One region of the Nocardioides dilutus genome, then DNA from elsewhere that is predicted to be linked to it. Evidence: predicted binding sites of a transcription regulator. Region 1 holds the regulator's gene; each other region holds the start of a gene.
What was found. Region 1 encodes LexA, which represses DNA repair genes until DNA is damaged. Its sites were predicted from a motif close to TCGAACANNTGTTCGA; they were not measured.
Positions count from the first base shown of each region.

Region 1 (3,996 bases):
CGACGTCGCGAGCGACAGCACGGCCGCCTTCGTCGCGGCGTACGCCGAGAGGTTGGGCACGGGCCCGAGCGCCGACAGCGACGAGGTGATGACGACGTCGCCGCCGGCCGCCCCGAACGCGTCGACGGCGGCACGGGTGCCCCAGATGACCCCGAGCAGGTTGACCGCGACGGTGGTGTGCACCTGCTCGTCGGAGAGGTCGACGAGGTCCTGGTCGAAGGCGACCCCGGCGTTGTTGAACCACGCCGTCAACGGTCCGTGCCGCCCGGCGGCCTCGGCGACCGCACGGTGCGATTCGGGGTCGCGGACGTCCTGGGCGATGCCCTCGGCGGCGCCGATCTCGGCGGCCGTCCGTTCGGCGCCTTCACCGTCGAGATCGGTCACCACGACCCGATGCCCGCGGGCGACCATCTGCTCGGCGATGGCACGGCCGATGCCGCGCGCTCCCCCGGTGACGACACAACTGTTGGTGCTCATGCCCGGCAGTCAAGCAGCAACCTCGCAACCCTTGCGGACTCGACGGCGGTCCGCTGGACTGCCCGGAACCAACCCAAGGAGCCCGCAGTGAGTGCTCGTCGCAGTCGACTCGTCCCCGTCCTCCTCGCCGCGGTGCTGCTGGTCGGCGCCGCCAACCTCGGGGCCTTCGCCGCCACCGGCGGTCCGCTCCTGCTGGGCAAGGGCAACACCGCCAGCAAGACCACCAAGCTCAAGACAACCGGCAACGGCGCGGCGCTGTCGCTGAAGAGCAAGGGCGGCAGGGCGCCGCTCAAGGTCTCCAACTCCACGAAGGTCACCAAGCTCAACGCCGACCTGGTCGACGGGCTCGACAGCACTGGGCTCCAGACGAAGAGCTACGTCTACGAGCTGACCGCCATCGGCCTCAATGCCGTCTACGTCACGTTCGCGCTCCCAGGGCTGCCCTCGGGTCGCTACCACGCGAGCTTCTCCGTGTCAGCCAACATCGGCGGTTCGCCGGCGCTCTTCGCCTGCTTCCTGCTGACCGGGACGGAACCCAACGTGGTCGTCCCCGTGGCCGCCGCCGGGATCGATGCGGGGAGCGGCAACTGGTTCGTCAGCGGCAGTGGCTACCTCGACACCACCACCGCGACGTACCGGCTTGCGTGCCAGCGCGCCGGCGGCACGACGGTGACGATCCCCAATGACTCGCGATACCCGGCCCGACTCGTGCTGACCAGGGTGGACGACGTCACCGCCACCAACAGCACCGGTGTCGGCGGTGTCGAACCCCGGCCGTGACGCCCGGTCGGCTCGGGAGACGACTAGTCCGATCGGGTCATGGCGCGAAGTGGGGCTCGTGCGTTCGACTGGTGGCCCAACGACCTTAGGAGAGGCTCCATGCCCCACATCCGTGCCCGTCTCGGGACGATCCTGCTCTGCACCGGCCTCGTCGTCGGCGCGGCCAACGTCGGCGCGTTCGCGGCGACCGGTGGCCCACTGCTGCTCGGCAAGAGCAATGTCGCGAACAAGGCGACCAAGCTCAAGAACACCGGCAACGGACCGGCGCTGAAGCTCAAGAGCAAGGCCGGCAACGCGCCATTCGCCGTGTCGAACAAGACCAAGATCAAGAAGCTGAACGCCGACCTGGTCGACGGGCTCGACGGGACCGCCCTGCAGACCAAGGCCTACCGCTACGAGCTCAGCGGCACCTCGGCCGGGGCCATCATGCGCTTCGCCCTTCCTGGGCTTCCCCCGGGCCGGTACGTCGCGAACTTCTCGATCTCGGCCACGGTCCCCGGCGGCACCGTCTTCTTCGGGTGCATCCTGGACAGCGGAGCACCGTTCGCCAACGGTCAGGTGGCAGCGCTCGGAGCCACTGGAGGCGGCGACACGTGGTTCGTCAACGGGGGCGGGTTGCTCGACACGACCGCAGCGGCCTACACCGTGACCTGCCAGTCGAGTGGGGCCGCTTACACCATCCCCGTCGTCCTGCCGTCTCACATCGTGCTCACGCGTGTGGACGACCTGACGAACGCTGGGTCGACCGGCACGCCGCGTACCTCGTCGAGGCCCGGGTTCGGCGGCTGACCGAGAGACGTTCAGGCAGTCGTTTGAACGCCGGTCGCCATGCGCCCCTTGGTGGGCGCATGGCGACCGGCGTCGGGCCCCTGTCACCTCGGGTTCACGCCGGGGCCCGGACGACACGCCCGTTCGAACAGATGTTTGAACATATGGCGCCGGGCGCCCTACCCTGGCCGCATGGCTAGCAAGGTCTCCCAACTGCCCGACGGTCCTCCCGACGCGACCGGGCTCACCCCACGCCAGCAGCGGATCCTCACCCACCTCAAGGAGTCGATGGAGGCACGCGGCTACCCGCCGAGCATGCGCGAGATCGGCGAGGCGGTCGGGCTGACCAGCTCCTCGAGCGTCGCCCACCAGCTCAAGGTGCTGGAGGAGAAGGGCTATGTCCGCCGCGACCCCAACCGGCCGCGCGCCCTCGAGGTGTTCCTGCCCGAGCTGATGGCCGCCCGCCGGTCGATCTCGGCCGCCGAGGAGACGTCCTACGACGAGACCGGGGTCGGCGACGCGATGCCGCCGGCCACCTACGTGCCGATGCTCGGCCGGATCGCGGCCGGTGGTCCGATCCTCGCCGAGGAAAACCTGGAGGCCGTGTTCCCGCTGCCGCGTGACCTGGTCGGTGAGGGCCAGCTGTTCATGCTCGAGGTGAGCGGTGAGTCGATGATCGACGCCGCCATCTGCGACGGCGACTACGTCGTCGTACGCCAGGAGCAGACCGCCTCCAACGGCGAGATCGTCGCCGCGCTGATCGACGGCGAGGCGACGGTCAAGACGTTCCAGCGCAAGGACGGCAAGGTCTGGCTGCTGCCCCACAACGACGCCTTCGAGCCGATCGACGGCACCCACGCCACGATTCTCGGCAAGGTCACCGCAGTCCTGCGCCGCGTCTGAGTTTGCGTCTGGTTTCGGTCCCTCAACCCGCACGTCGATGTCGCCGCCGCGGGGTAAGGTCAGCGGGTCGCGCCGACCGGTCACGGGGACCCGTTCGCTCGGCATTCCTTTCCACCTTCGAATCGGAGACCTCATGCCTCACTCCGCTCTCTCCCGGGCGGCAGCCACCATGGTGACCGTGGTGGCGCTCATTGGAGCGACCCTCGCCGCACCGAGTGCCGTGGCTGCTGACCGTGGCGACCTCTCGGGCGACACGTCGTCACGTGCGGCCAACCAGGCCCTGTCTCGCGCCCAGACCGCGCTCACCGGCAAGGGTGGCGACGCGACGATGGCGCTGCGCGACCTCTGGCTCCAGCGTGACAACCTCTCCGCCGCCGACCGCGCGGCCTACGCCAAGCTCGCCGGCCGGCCCGTCAAGCCGGAGACGATGGCCCTGGGCAACATCCGAATCCACTACAACTCCCTCGAGATGAACCCGGCGGCGTTCAGCCCCAACGACGTGCTCAACACCTCGGTGAGCGTGGCCCAGGCCTACGCCGGCGCCGGCTACCGCCAGCCCCTGCCCGACGGCAGCCTCGGCGGGGACTCGCTGACCGACATCTACGTCGACACGCTTCCCCAGGGCCTCTACGGCTACTGCACGACCGACCAGAAGAAGCAGACCGGGCCGGGCCGGTTCGACGTGTGGGCCTACTGCGTGGTCGACAACGACTACGCCGGATTCCCCCTGACGCCGATCCAGAACCTCCAGGTGACCGTCGCCCACGAGTACTTCCACGCCACGCAGTTCGCCTACGACATCGCCGACGACGGCTGGGCCATGGAGGCCACCGCCGCCTGGGCCGAGGACGAGCTCTACGACGGCGTCAACGACAACGTGCAATACCTCGCCGACAGCCCGATCACCGACCGCAAGCGGTCGATCGACAAGTTCGGCGGGCTGTTCCACTACGGCGTGTGGATCTGGTTCCGCTACCTCACCGAGAAGTTCCGCGCCGAGAAGGGCGGGATGCCCAAGATCATCCTCGACTTCTGGAAGGCCGCCGACAGCTCCAAGGGCGCCAAGAA
Region 1 covers NZ_BAAGYA010000002.1:172,128-176,123, reverse strand. The annotation lists gene ACYVC6_RS10365 (SDR family NAD(P)-dependent oxidoreductase) at 1-477, opposite strand, end outside; gene ACYVC6_RS10360 (hypothetical protein) at 565-1,257, shown strand; gene ACYVC6_RS10355 (hypothetical protein) at 1,357-2,046, shown strand; gene lexA (transcriptional repressor LexA) at 2,218-2,928, shown strand; gene ACYVC6_RS10345 (MXAN_6640 family putative metalloprotease) at 3,062-3,996, shown strand, end outside.

Region 2 (3,996 bases), 110 kb from region 1:
TGCGCTCGGTCTGCTTCATCGCGGCGCCGCCCTTGGGAGCACCGGCCGGCGGGGACGCAGTGGCGGTCATGCTGCCTCCTCGGCCGTGAGCTGGGACGTGACGATCTCCTGGTACGTCGCGTTGTCGGCCAGCAGCTCGGCGTGCGTGCCGCGGCCCACGACCCGACCGTCCTCGAGCACGAGGATCAGGTCGGCGTCTCGGATCGTGCTGACCCGTTGGGCCACCACGACGAGCGTCGACTCCCGGGTCTCGGGCTTCAGCGCCGCACGGAGCCGGGCGTCGGTGGCCAGGTCGAGGGCGGAGAACGCGTCGTCGAACAGGTAGATCTCTGGACGACGTACGAGCGCCCGGGCGATCGCGAGGCGCTGCCGCTGTCCACCGCTGAGGTTGGTCCCACCCTGGACGACCGGAGCGTCCAGGCCCTCGGGCATCCGCTCGACGAAGTCGCGGGCCTGGGCCACCTCCAGCGCGTGCCACAGCTCGGCCTCGGTCGCGTCGGGCTTGCCGTGCAGCAGGTTGCTGCGCACGGTCCCGGTGAACAGGAAGGCCTGCTGGGGGACCAGGCCGATCCGCGACCACAGCGCCTCGGGATCGAGGTCGCGGACGTCGACCCCGTCGACGCGCACGGTCCCGGAGGTGGCGTCGAACAGCCGCGGCACCAGGTTGACCAGGGTCGACTTCCCGGCACCGGTCGAGCCGATGATCGCGACCGTCTCGCCGGGCCGGGCGCTGAAGCCGACGTCGCAGAGCACCGGCTGCTCGGCTCCCGGGTAGGTGAACGAGACGTCCTCGAGGTCGAGCCGGCCGCGCAGCTCGACGCCGGTCGTCCCGTGCGCCGGTGGGACGACGCTTGGCTGGGTGTCGAGCACCTCCGCGATCCGGTCCGCGCAGACCGCGGAGCGGGGGATCTGCATCAGCATGAACGTCCCCATCATCACGCTCATCAGGATCTGCATGAGATAGCTCAGGAACGCCGTGAGCGCCCCGACCTGCATCTGACCCTGGTCGACCCGGTGTCCGCCGAACCAGATCACGGCGACGCTGCTGAGGTTGATCACCAGCATCACCAACGGGAACATCGTGGCCATCCACCGGCCGGCCCGGACCGACACCGCGGTCAGGCCGTCGTTGGCCTCGGCGAACCGGCGGGTCTCCCGGGGCTCGCGGACGAACGCGCGGACGACCCGGATGCCGCTGATCTGCTCGCGCAGGATCCGGTTGACGTCGTCGATGCGCGTCTGGACCTCGCGGAAGCTCGGCACCATCCGGGACACCACGACGCCGACCGACAAGAAGAGCGCCGGCACCACGACCGCCAGCAGCCACGACAGCCCGAGGTCCTCGCGCATCGCCATGACGATGCCGCCGACCATCATGATCGGCACCTGGACGGCGAGCGAGCAGGTGAGCAGGGCGAGCATCTGCACCTGCTGCACGTCGTTTGTCGTCCGGGTGATCAAGGACGGGGCGCCGAACTGCGCCACCTCCCGGCCCGAGAAGGCGCCGACCCGGTGGAACAGCGCGCCGCGCAGGTCGCGCCCGAAGGACATGGCCGTACGCGCGGCGAAGGCGACGGCGACCACCGAGCACAGCCCCTGCAGCAGCGAGACGCCGAGCATCAGCGCGCCCATCCGCAGGATGTAGTCGTTGTCTCCCACCGCGATGCCGTTGTCGATGATGTCGGCGTTGATGCTCGGCAGGTAGAGCATCGCCACCGTCGAGGTGAACTGCAGCACCACGAGGACCGCCAGCCAGGCACGGTAGGGGGCGAGGTGGGTGCGCAGGATCCGGAGCAGCATCAGTCGTCCTCCTTCGCCGGCCCCAGCACCCCGCGCAGGAGCACGTCGACGATCTCCTCGGGCGTGAGCGGTTGCTGCTCGGTGAGATGGGGGTGGCTCGCGGCGAAGGTCAGCCCCCGCACGAGCTCGGCCACCCGCTCGACCGGGAGGGTGAGGCGCTCCGCGTCGGCCGCGATGACGGTCACCAGCCCGTGGTCGTGAAGCCGACGGCGTACCTGCTCGTCCTGGAACTTGGCCGGGGGCTTGGGCATCCCCATCGCCGCCATCAGCCGGAAGATGCCGAGGAACCGCCGCTGGAGGAGCCGGACGTAGGTGACCAGCCGGTCTCGAAGCGGCAGGTCCGGGTCGATCTCCGCGACCCTGGCGAGGAACGGCTCGGGGTCGAACTCGCGCTCGAGGACCGCGTCGAACAGCTCGTCCTTGGTCGAGAAGCTGCGGAAGATCGTGCCCTCGGCGATCCCGGCCGCCTCGGCGATCAGCTTGGTGGTCGTGTCCCGGCCGTGCTCATAGAGGAGGGGGCGGGTGGCGGTGATGATCGCTTCCCTGCGGTCCCCCGGAGCCAGCGGCCGGGCCCGCTCGCGACGTACGGCCTCGTTCACACGAGCGAGAGTAAGTGAGTGAGCACTCACTCACAACTCCATTTTCAACAGGCCGGCAATTGTGCTTGTATTCGTACGTATGTTCGGTTAGTATCGGATCACGATGACTCGCCTGGCCGACGCTCCCTCGGGCTCCGCGCCCCTGGTGCGGGACCTGCTCACGCAGGTGTCCGCCGAGCGTCGCCGCGCCGACTCAGCTGAGGTGCGGATCATCGTGCTGGCGGTCGACTACGCCCACGCCAACCCCGCGTTGCCCGGTCAGGAGCCCTGGCGACCGGCGAGCCTGCCGTCGTGGCTGGACCCGGGCTCCTACGAGGGGACCGACCCCGAGGACCTGGAGTGGCACGGCCTGCCGGCGCTGCGCTGGGACGCCCCCGCCGCGTTCGCCGCCGCCAACGCGATGACCACCACGGCCGGCAAGGCCCTGATCCGCGACGGGCTGGTCCTGGTCCACCGGGCGCCCGGGGTCTGGGAAGCGGTCAAGGCGGGCCAGCTGCCGGTGTGGCGGGCCCGCAAGGTCGCCCAGGCCCTGCTGGGCCAGCACGACGACGTGTGCGCCTACGTCGACCGCGCCCTGGTCGAACGGATCGCCACCGACGGCGCCGTCGGACCCGTCGTCCTGGAGCGGCTGCTCGACGAGGCGATGCTGCGGCTGCACGCCGAGGAACGCGAGCTCGACCAGCTCGAGGCCCTCGACAGGCGTCACGTCACCATCGACCCCCGGTCGATCAACCACAACGGCATCGCCGACCTCGAGGCGAGCGCCGATTGCGTCGACCTCTTCAACCTCGACGAGACCCTGTCCGCCCTCGCCGAGGCCCTCAAGCACCTGCCCGCCCACCAGCACGAGTCGCTCGACGTCCGCCGCTCGATCGCCCTGGGGATCCTCGCCGACCCGGCCCGGGCCCAAGCCCTGCTCCAGGGCGACCTCGACGCCAAACCCACCCGGGTCCGCGAGCTGGTCGCCTCCCTGCACCTGACCGAACCCCACCTGCTGCACCTCGACCCGGTCCTCACCGACGCCGACCAACGCGCCCACCTCGACCAAGTCATCCGCGACTGGGTCGGCCGCCACGACATCGCCCTGACCGTGCGCACCATCCGACACTGCGGCGGCCGAGCCGGCGGCTGCACCACCTGCCCCGCCCAGACCGACTGCGACCACCACAGCCCTCACGCCCGCAAGACCTACCTCCCCGCCGGGCTGGACCGCGACATCCTCGAGCTGGCCACCAAAACCTGCGCCCACCCCCACTGCACCCGCCCCGCCCGCCACTGCGACTGCGACCACATCAAACCCTTCGACAGCGGCGGCGCCACCTGCCCCAACTGCAACCTCGCCCCCCTCTGCCGACATCACCACCGCCTCAAGACCCACGCCGCCTGGCGCTACTGGAAACTCGACCCCACCACCTACCTATGGCAAGACCCCCACGGACTGCTCTACCTCCGAGTACGTGACGGAACCCGGCAGCTCGACTGACCATCTCTACGAACAGGTCATCCCGAGATCTCGAGCGCGCCCCGACCCGTCCCCTCAACTCGTTCGCGCGGGCGTCGAGAGTCGTCCTGACATGCCGGTGAGCGGATGCGCCCT
Region 2 covers NZ_BAAGYA010000002.1:63,538-67,533, reverse strand. The annotation lists gene ACYVC6_RS09805 (ABC transporter ATP-binding protein) at 1-70, opposite strand, end outside; gene ACYVC6_RS09800 (ABC transporter ATP-binding protein) at 67-1,800, opposite strand; gene ACYVC6_RS09795 (TetR/AcrR family transcriptional regulator) at 1,800-2,399, opposite strand; gene ACYVC6_RS09790 (HNH endonuclease signature motif containing protein) at 2,503-3,882, shown strand.
Region 2: ACYVC6_RS09790 (HNH endonuclease signature motif containing protein) is a predicted target of LexA. The motif match lies at 2,471-2,486, and genes of this name have one in related genera.

Region 3 (3,996 bases), on a different contig from region 1:
GCACGCGCTACAGCACCGTCGCGCTCGGCCACCGCCTTGGCCACCTGCGCCTGTGCGTGGGCCACCATCGCCTCGGCCTCAGCCGCGCCCGTGCGCGCCTCGGCGGCCTCGGTGCGGGCCTCGGCCGCGTCAGCACGCGAGTTGGCGAGCTCCTCGCGGGCACGGGCGAGCTCGCGCTCGTCACGGCTCGCGGACTGTTGACGGCCGAGCAGCACACCGACCGCCAGGCCGGCGGCCAGGGCGAGGAGCAGGAGAAGCGGTGTGGTCATGCAGGCATCGTCACCCACAGCACCGACAGAACCCTGGATCCCACGCCCAACCACGTGCGTGGGTCGTTGAGCCGGACGTTCATGCCGCACAATGTCCGCCGGGCGGCCCCTTTGCCCGCGCGGCGACCCGAGTCCGGAAGGTCGAGAGGCGAACTAGATGCGGGCAATCCTGCTGAGCAGTGGACTGGCAGTGGTCGTCTCCCTGTTCGGGACCCGACTCGCCATCGGTTGGTTCACGAGCCACGGCTTGGGTCAGCCGATCAGGGACGACGGACCCACGACACATCACATCAAACGGGGCACGCCGACCATGGGCGGCCTGGTGATCCTGATGAGCGCCACGGCTGCCTACGTCGTCGCCACAATGGTGACCGGTGGTCGGCCCAGCGCCAGCGTCGGGCTCCTCCTGCTCCTGTTCCTCGGCTGTGGAGTGGTGGGGTTTCTCGACGACTTCATCAAGGTCTACACCCAGAACAACCAGGGCCTGGCCAGTCGCGCGAAGATGGCGGGACAGACGGTGGTCGCCCTCGGGTTCGGGATCCTGTCGACTAGCTTCTTTGCCGATGAACGAGGCATCAGGCCCGCATCGCAGTACATCTCGACGACTCACGACTGGGGGTTCAAGCTGCCCCTGGTCGTGGTCCTAGTGGTGATCTGGTTCATCGTGACCGCGACTTCCAACGGCGCCAACTTCGCGGACGGCGCCGACGGCTTGCTCGCCGGCAGCTCGGCCATGGTCTTCGGCGCATACACGATCGTGAACTTCTGGCAGAACAACCATCTGTGCGGATCCCTCGAGCCCACTGCGGTGGAGTCCCAGCGCTACCAGGCGCGCGACCCCCTCGACCTCGCGGTCTTCTCAGCAGCCATCGCCATGGCCTGCGTCGGCCTTCTCTGGTGGAACGCCAAACCAGCCCAGATCATCATGGGCGACGTCGGCTCGCTCGCCATTGGAGGTGCTCTGGCCGGCTTGGCGATCATGTCGAGGACCGAGCTCCTCATGACCGTCATCGCGGGATTGTTCGTGCTCGAGATGTTGTCCGTGCTCCTGCAGATGAGCTACTTCAAGCTGACCAGGCGAATCACGGGAACAGGACGCCGGATCTTCCGAATCGCCCCTATCCACCATCATTTCGAGCACCTGGGATGGGACGAGGTCACCGTGGTCATCCGCTTCTGGATCATCGCCGGTCTATGCGTTGTGGCCGGCCTCGGGATCTTCTACGCCGATTGGCTGGGCTGACTCGCCGCGTAGCTGAGCGAGATCCCGTCGTATGTAGCGCAGGTGCGCCCACTCCTCCTCCAGGATCACGCGGATGCAGTCACCGACGCTGGGGCGCCAGTCATCGCCGCCCCACGGGTTCTCGCGTTCTTCCGCGAGCAGCTCCGTCGTGGCCGTGGCCAGGAAGTCGGTCACGATCTGCTGGCGCTCGGCACGCACCGCGAGGATCTCCTCGTACGCCGGCGGGTCTGCCCGGAAGATCGACATGTCGAACCCCATCTCGTCGGCGCCGGTGAAGATCTGGCCGATCTCGTGGAACGGCTGCGGGATCCGCAGGATCCCGCCCCGGAGCCAGGCGTCGGTCGCCAGGATGAGGTGCCGCAGGGTCTCGGCCAAGGACCACTCCTCCTCGACGTGGGCGTCCACGAGGTCCGGCGGCGTACCCGCCACCGTCGTCTCCCACGCTGACTGCACTGCGACCCAACCTTCGCGTAGGCCTTCGGGCGACTGCGCCTTCTGCAGCTCGCGACCCGGGAACTGCCGGTTGAGCTCGGCGTCCACCAGGGGCACCACGTCGATCCCGTTGACAATGAGGCTGCCGAAGAACAGGTCGTGGCTGTCGATGTCGAGTCCGTCCACGTCGACACTGCGCATCGTCACACCGCTGACATCAGAGAACCGCAGGGTGGCGCCCTTGAAGCTGGCCTTGACGAAGGTCGCGCCTTCGAACTCCTTCGTGCCGGTATAGCTCGTCATCGCTCCATCATCACCGGTTGGGACGTCAGCCGACCTGGAGGCGGTGGCGGTCTGTTGTGTCTCAACACATCCGGACGGTCGTTTGACGTGGAATCGAACATATGTTCTAATGAATGAACACGAGCAGCTGGACGGCGTACACCAGGACAAAGAACCGGGCTTTGGCTCCGGACACAGGTCTGAACCTTCTCTCCTTGTCGGAGTGCGCCATGAGCCTCGGCCCCGTTCCCAGCTACGACGCTGGCTCGGAGCGCATGCTCGCCGGGCTGGACGGGCTCGACGTGGCGCAGACCCTGGCCGCAGCGGGGGAGTCCACTGCGGCTCGACACGCTGCCGAGGTCAGGGAGCTCGAGGTCGACCTGCACTTCGCAGCGCTCCACTCCGATGACCCGCAGGCACAGCGGGGGCCGCGCCCGGCACTGAGGGAGGCCGGCCGTCGCGGGATGACGCTGGCCCAGTGGGAGGTGGCTGGCAACAAGCTGGTCCAGCTGTCCGGAGACGGCGCGCCGCCGGTCCAGGACCTGCCGCTGTGTGAGCTGGCGATCGCGCGCGGCATCACCGAGGCCTCGGCCCGCAGCCGGGTTGCTGATGTCCTCGACCTCGCGCACCGGTTGCCCGGCTACTGGGCCGGCCTCCGCCGCGGGCAGGGCGAGGTGTGGGTCGGCCGCAGGATTGCGAGGATGTCGCGCCATCTGGGTCGTGAGCGGGTTCGGATCGTCGACGTCGCGGTGACCGAGGCCATCGACGAGTCCCCGGGCCGGGTCCTGTCGATCGCCGAGGCAGCGGTGCTCCGCGCCGATCCCGAGCACGCGCGGCAGGTGGAGGAGGAACGCCGGCGACGCCGCTGCCTGGTGATCGGCCGCTCCGACGAGGACGGCCTGCGGGCGGTCTTCGCCCGCATCGCCGCCGGGGACGCCGCCTGGCTCGACGCCATGGTCGAGCGGATCGCCGACGCGCTCGAGAGTCGGCCCGACCTGGCCACGTGCGAGACCCGCGACGAGCTGCGCGCCGAGGCGTTCGGCTGGCTGGCGCACCCCGAAGCGGTGATCGCGCTCCTCGACGGCAGCTACGGGCTGGACGAGGAAAGCCCCGAGGCGACACCCGAGTCGACCCGCGTGCCTGGGCCCCGCGTGGTGCTGCACGCCCACCTTTCGCAGGCGGCCGTCGAGGCTCGGCTCCGCGGGTCGGCCGACGGGATCGTGGTCCGCGTCGAGGAGCTCGGCCCGATGCTGCTCGAGACGTTCCTGGCGTTGACCTGCCGCGCCGACTTGACCCTCAAGCCGGTCATCGACCTCAACACCGGCCGCTCGGTCAACCAGTACGAGCACCCCGCCGACGTCAAAGAGCGTGGCCACCTGCGCACCACCGGCGACGTCTTCCCACACGCCCAGAGCCAGTCCCGACGGCTCGACAACGACCACCCCGGCCCCTACGAGCCCAACGGGCCACCGGGCCAGACCGGCGACCACAACCACGCCCCGCTCGGACGCCGACACCACCGGGCCAAGACCCACCAGGCCTACCAGGTCCACCAGCTCGGCCTCGGTCGTTACCTGTGGCGCACGCCCCACGGACTCTGGCGACTTGTCGACGGGTCAGGCACACACGTCGTCCACGCGGAGGCCGGCATCACCCGTCACGGGCGGCCTGAGCCTGCTTCCTGAGCCTGCTTCGTGACGCGTTGCCGGAGCTCTCGCACTCCACCCACGGCTCCCACCAGCGTCATGACGCCGCCGAGGAACCCGATGG
Region 3 covers NZ_BAAGYA010000003.1:596,575-600,570, forward strand. The annotation lists gene ACYVC6_RS18550 (DNA recombination protein RmuC) at 1-269, opposite strand, end outside; gene mraY (phospho-N-acetylmuramoyl-pentapeptide-transferase) at 427-1,512, shown strand; gene ACYVC6_RS18560 (DinB family protein) at 1,462-2,247, opposite strand; gene ACYVC6_RS18565 (DUF222 domain-containing protein) at 2,457-3,911, shown strand; gene ACYVC6_RS18570 (hypothetical protein) at 3,884-3,996, opposite strand, start outside.
Region 3: ACYVC6_RS18565 (DUF222 domain-containing protein) is a predicted target of LexA. The motif match lies at 2,341-2,356, and genes of this name have one in related genera.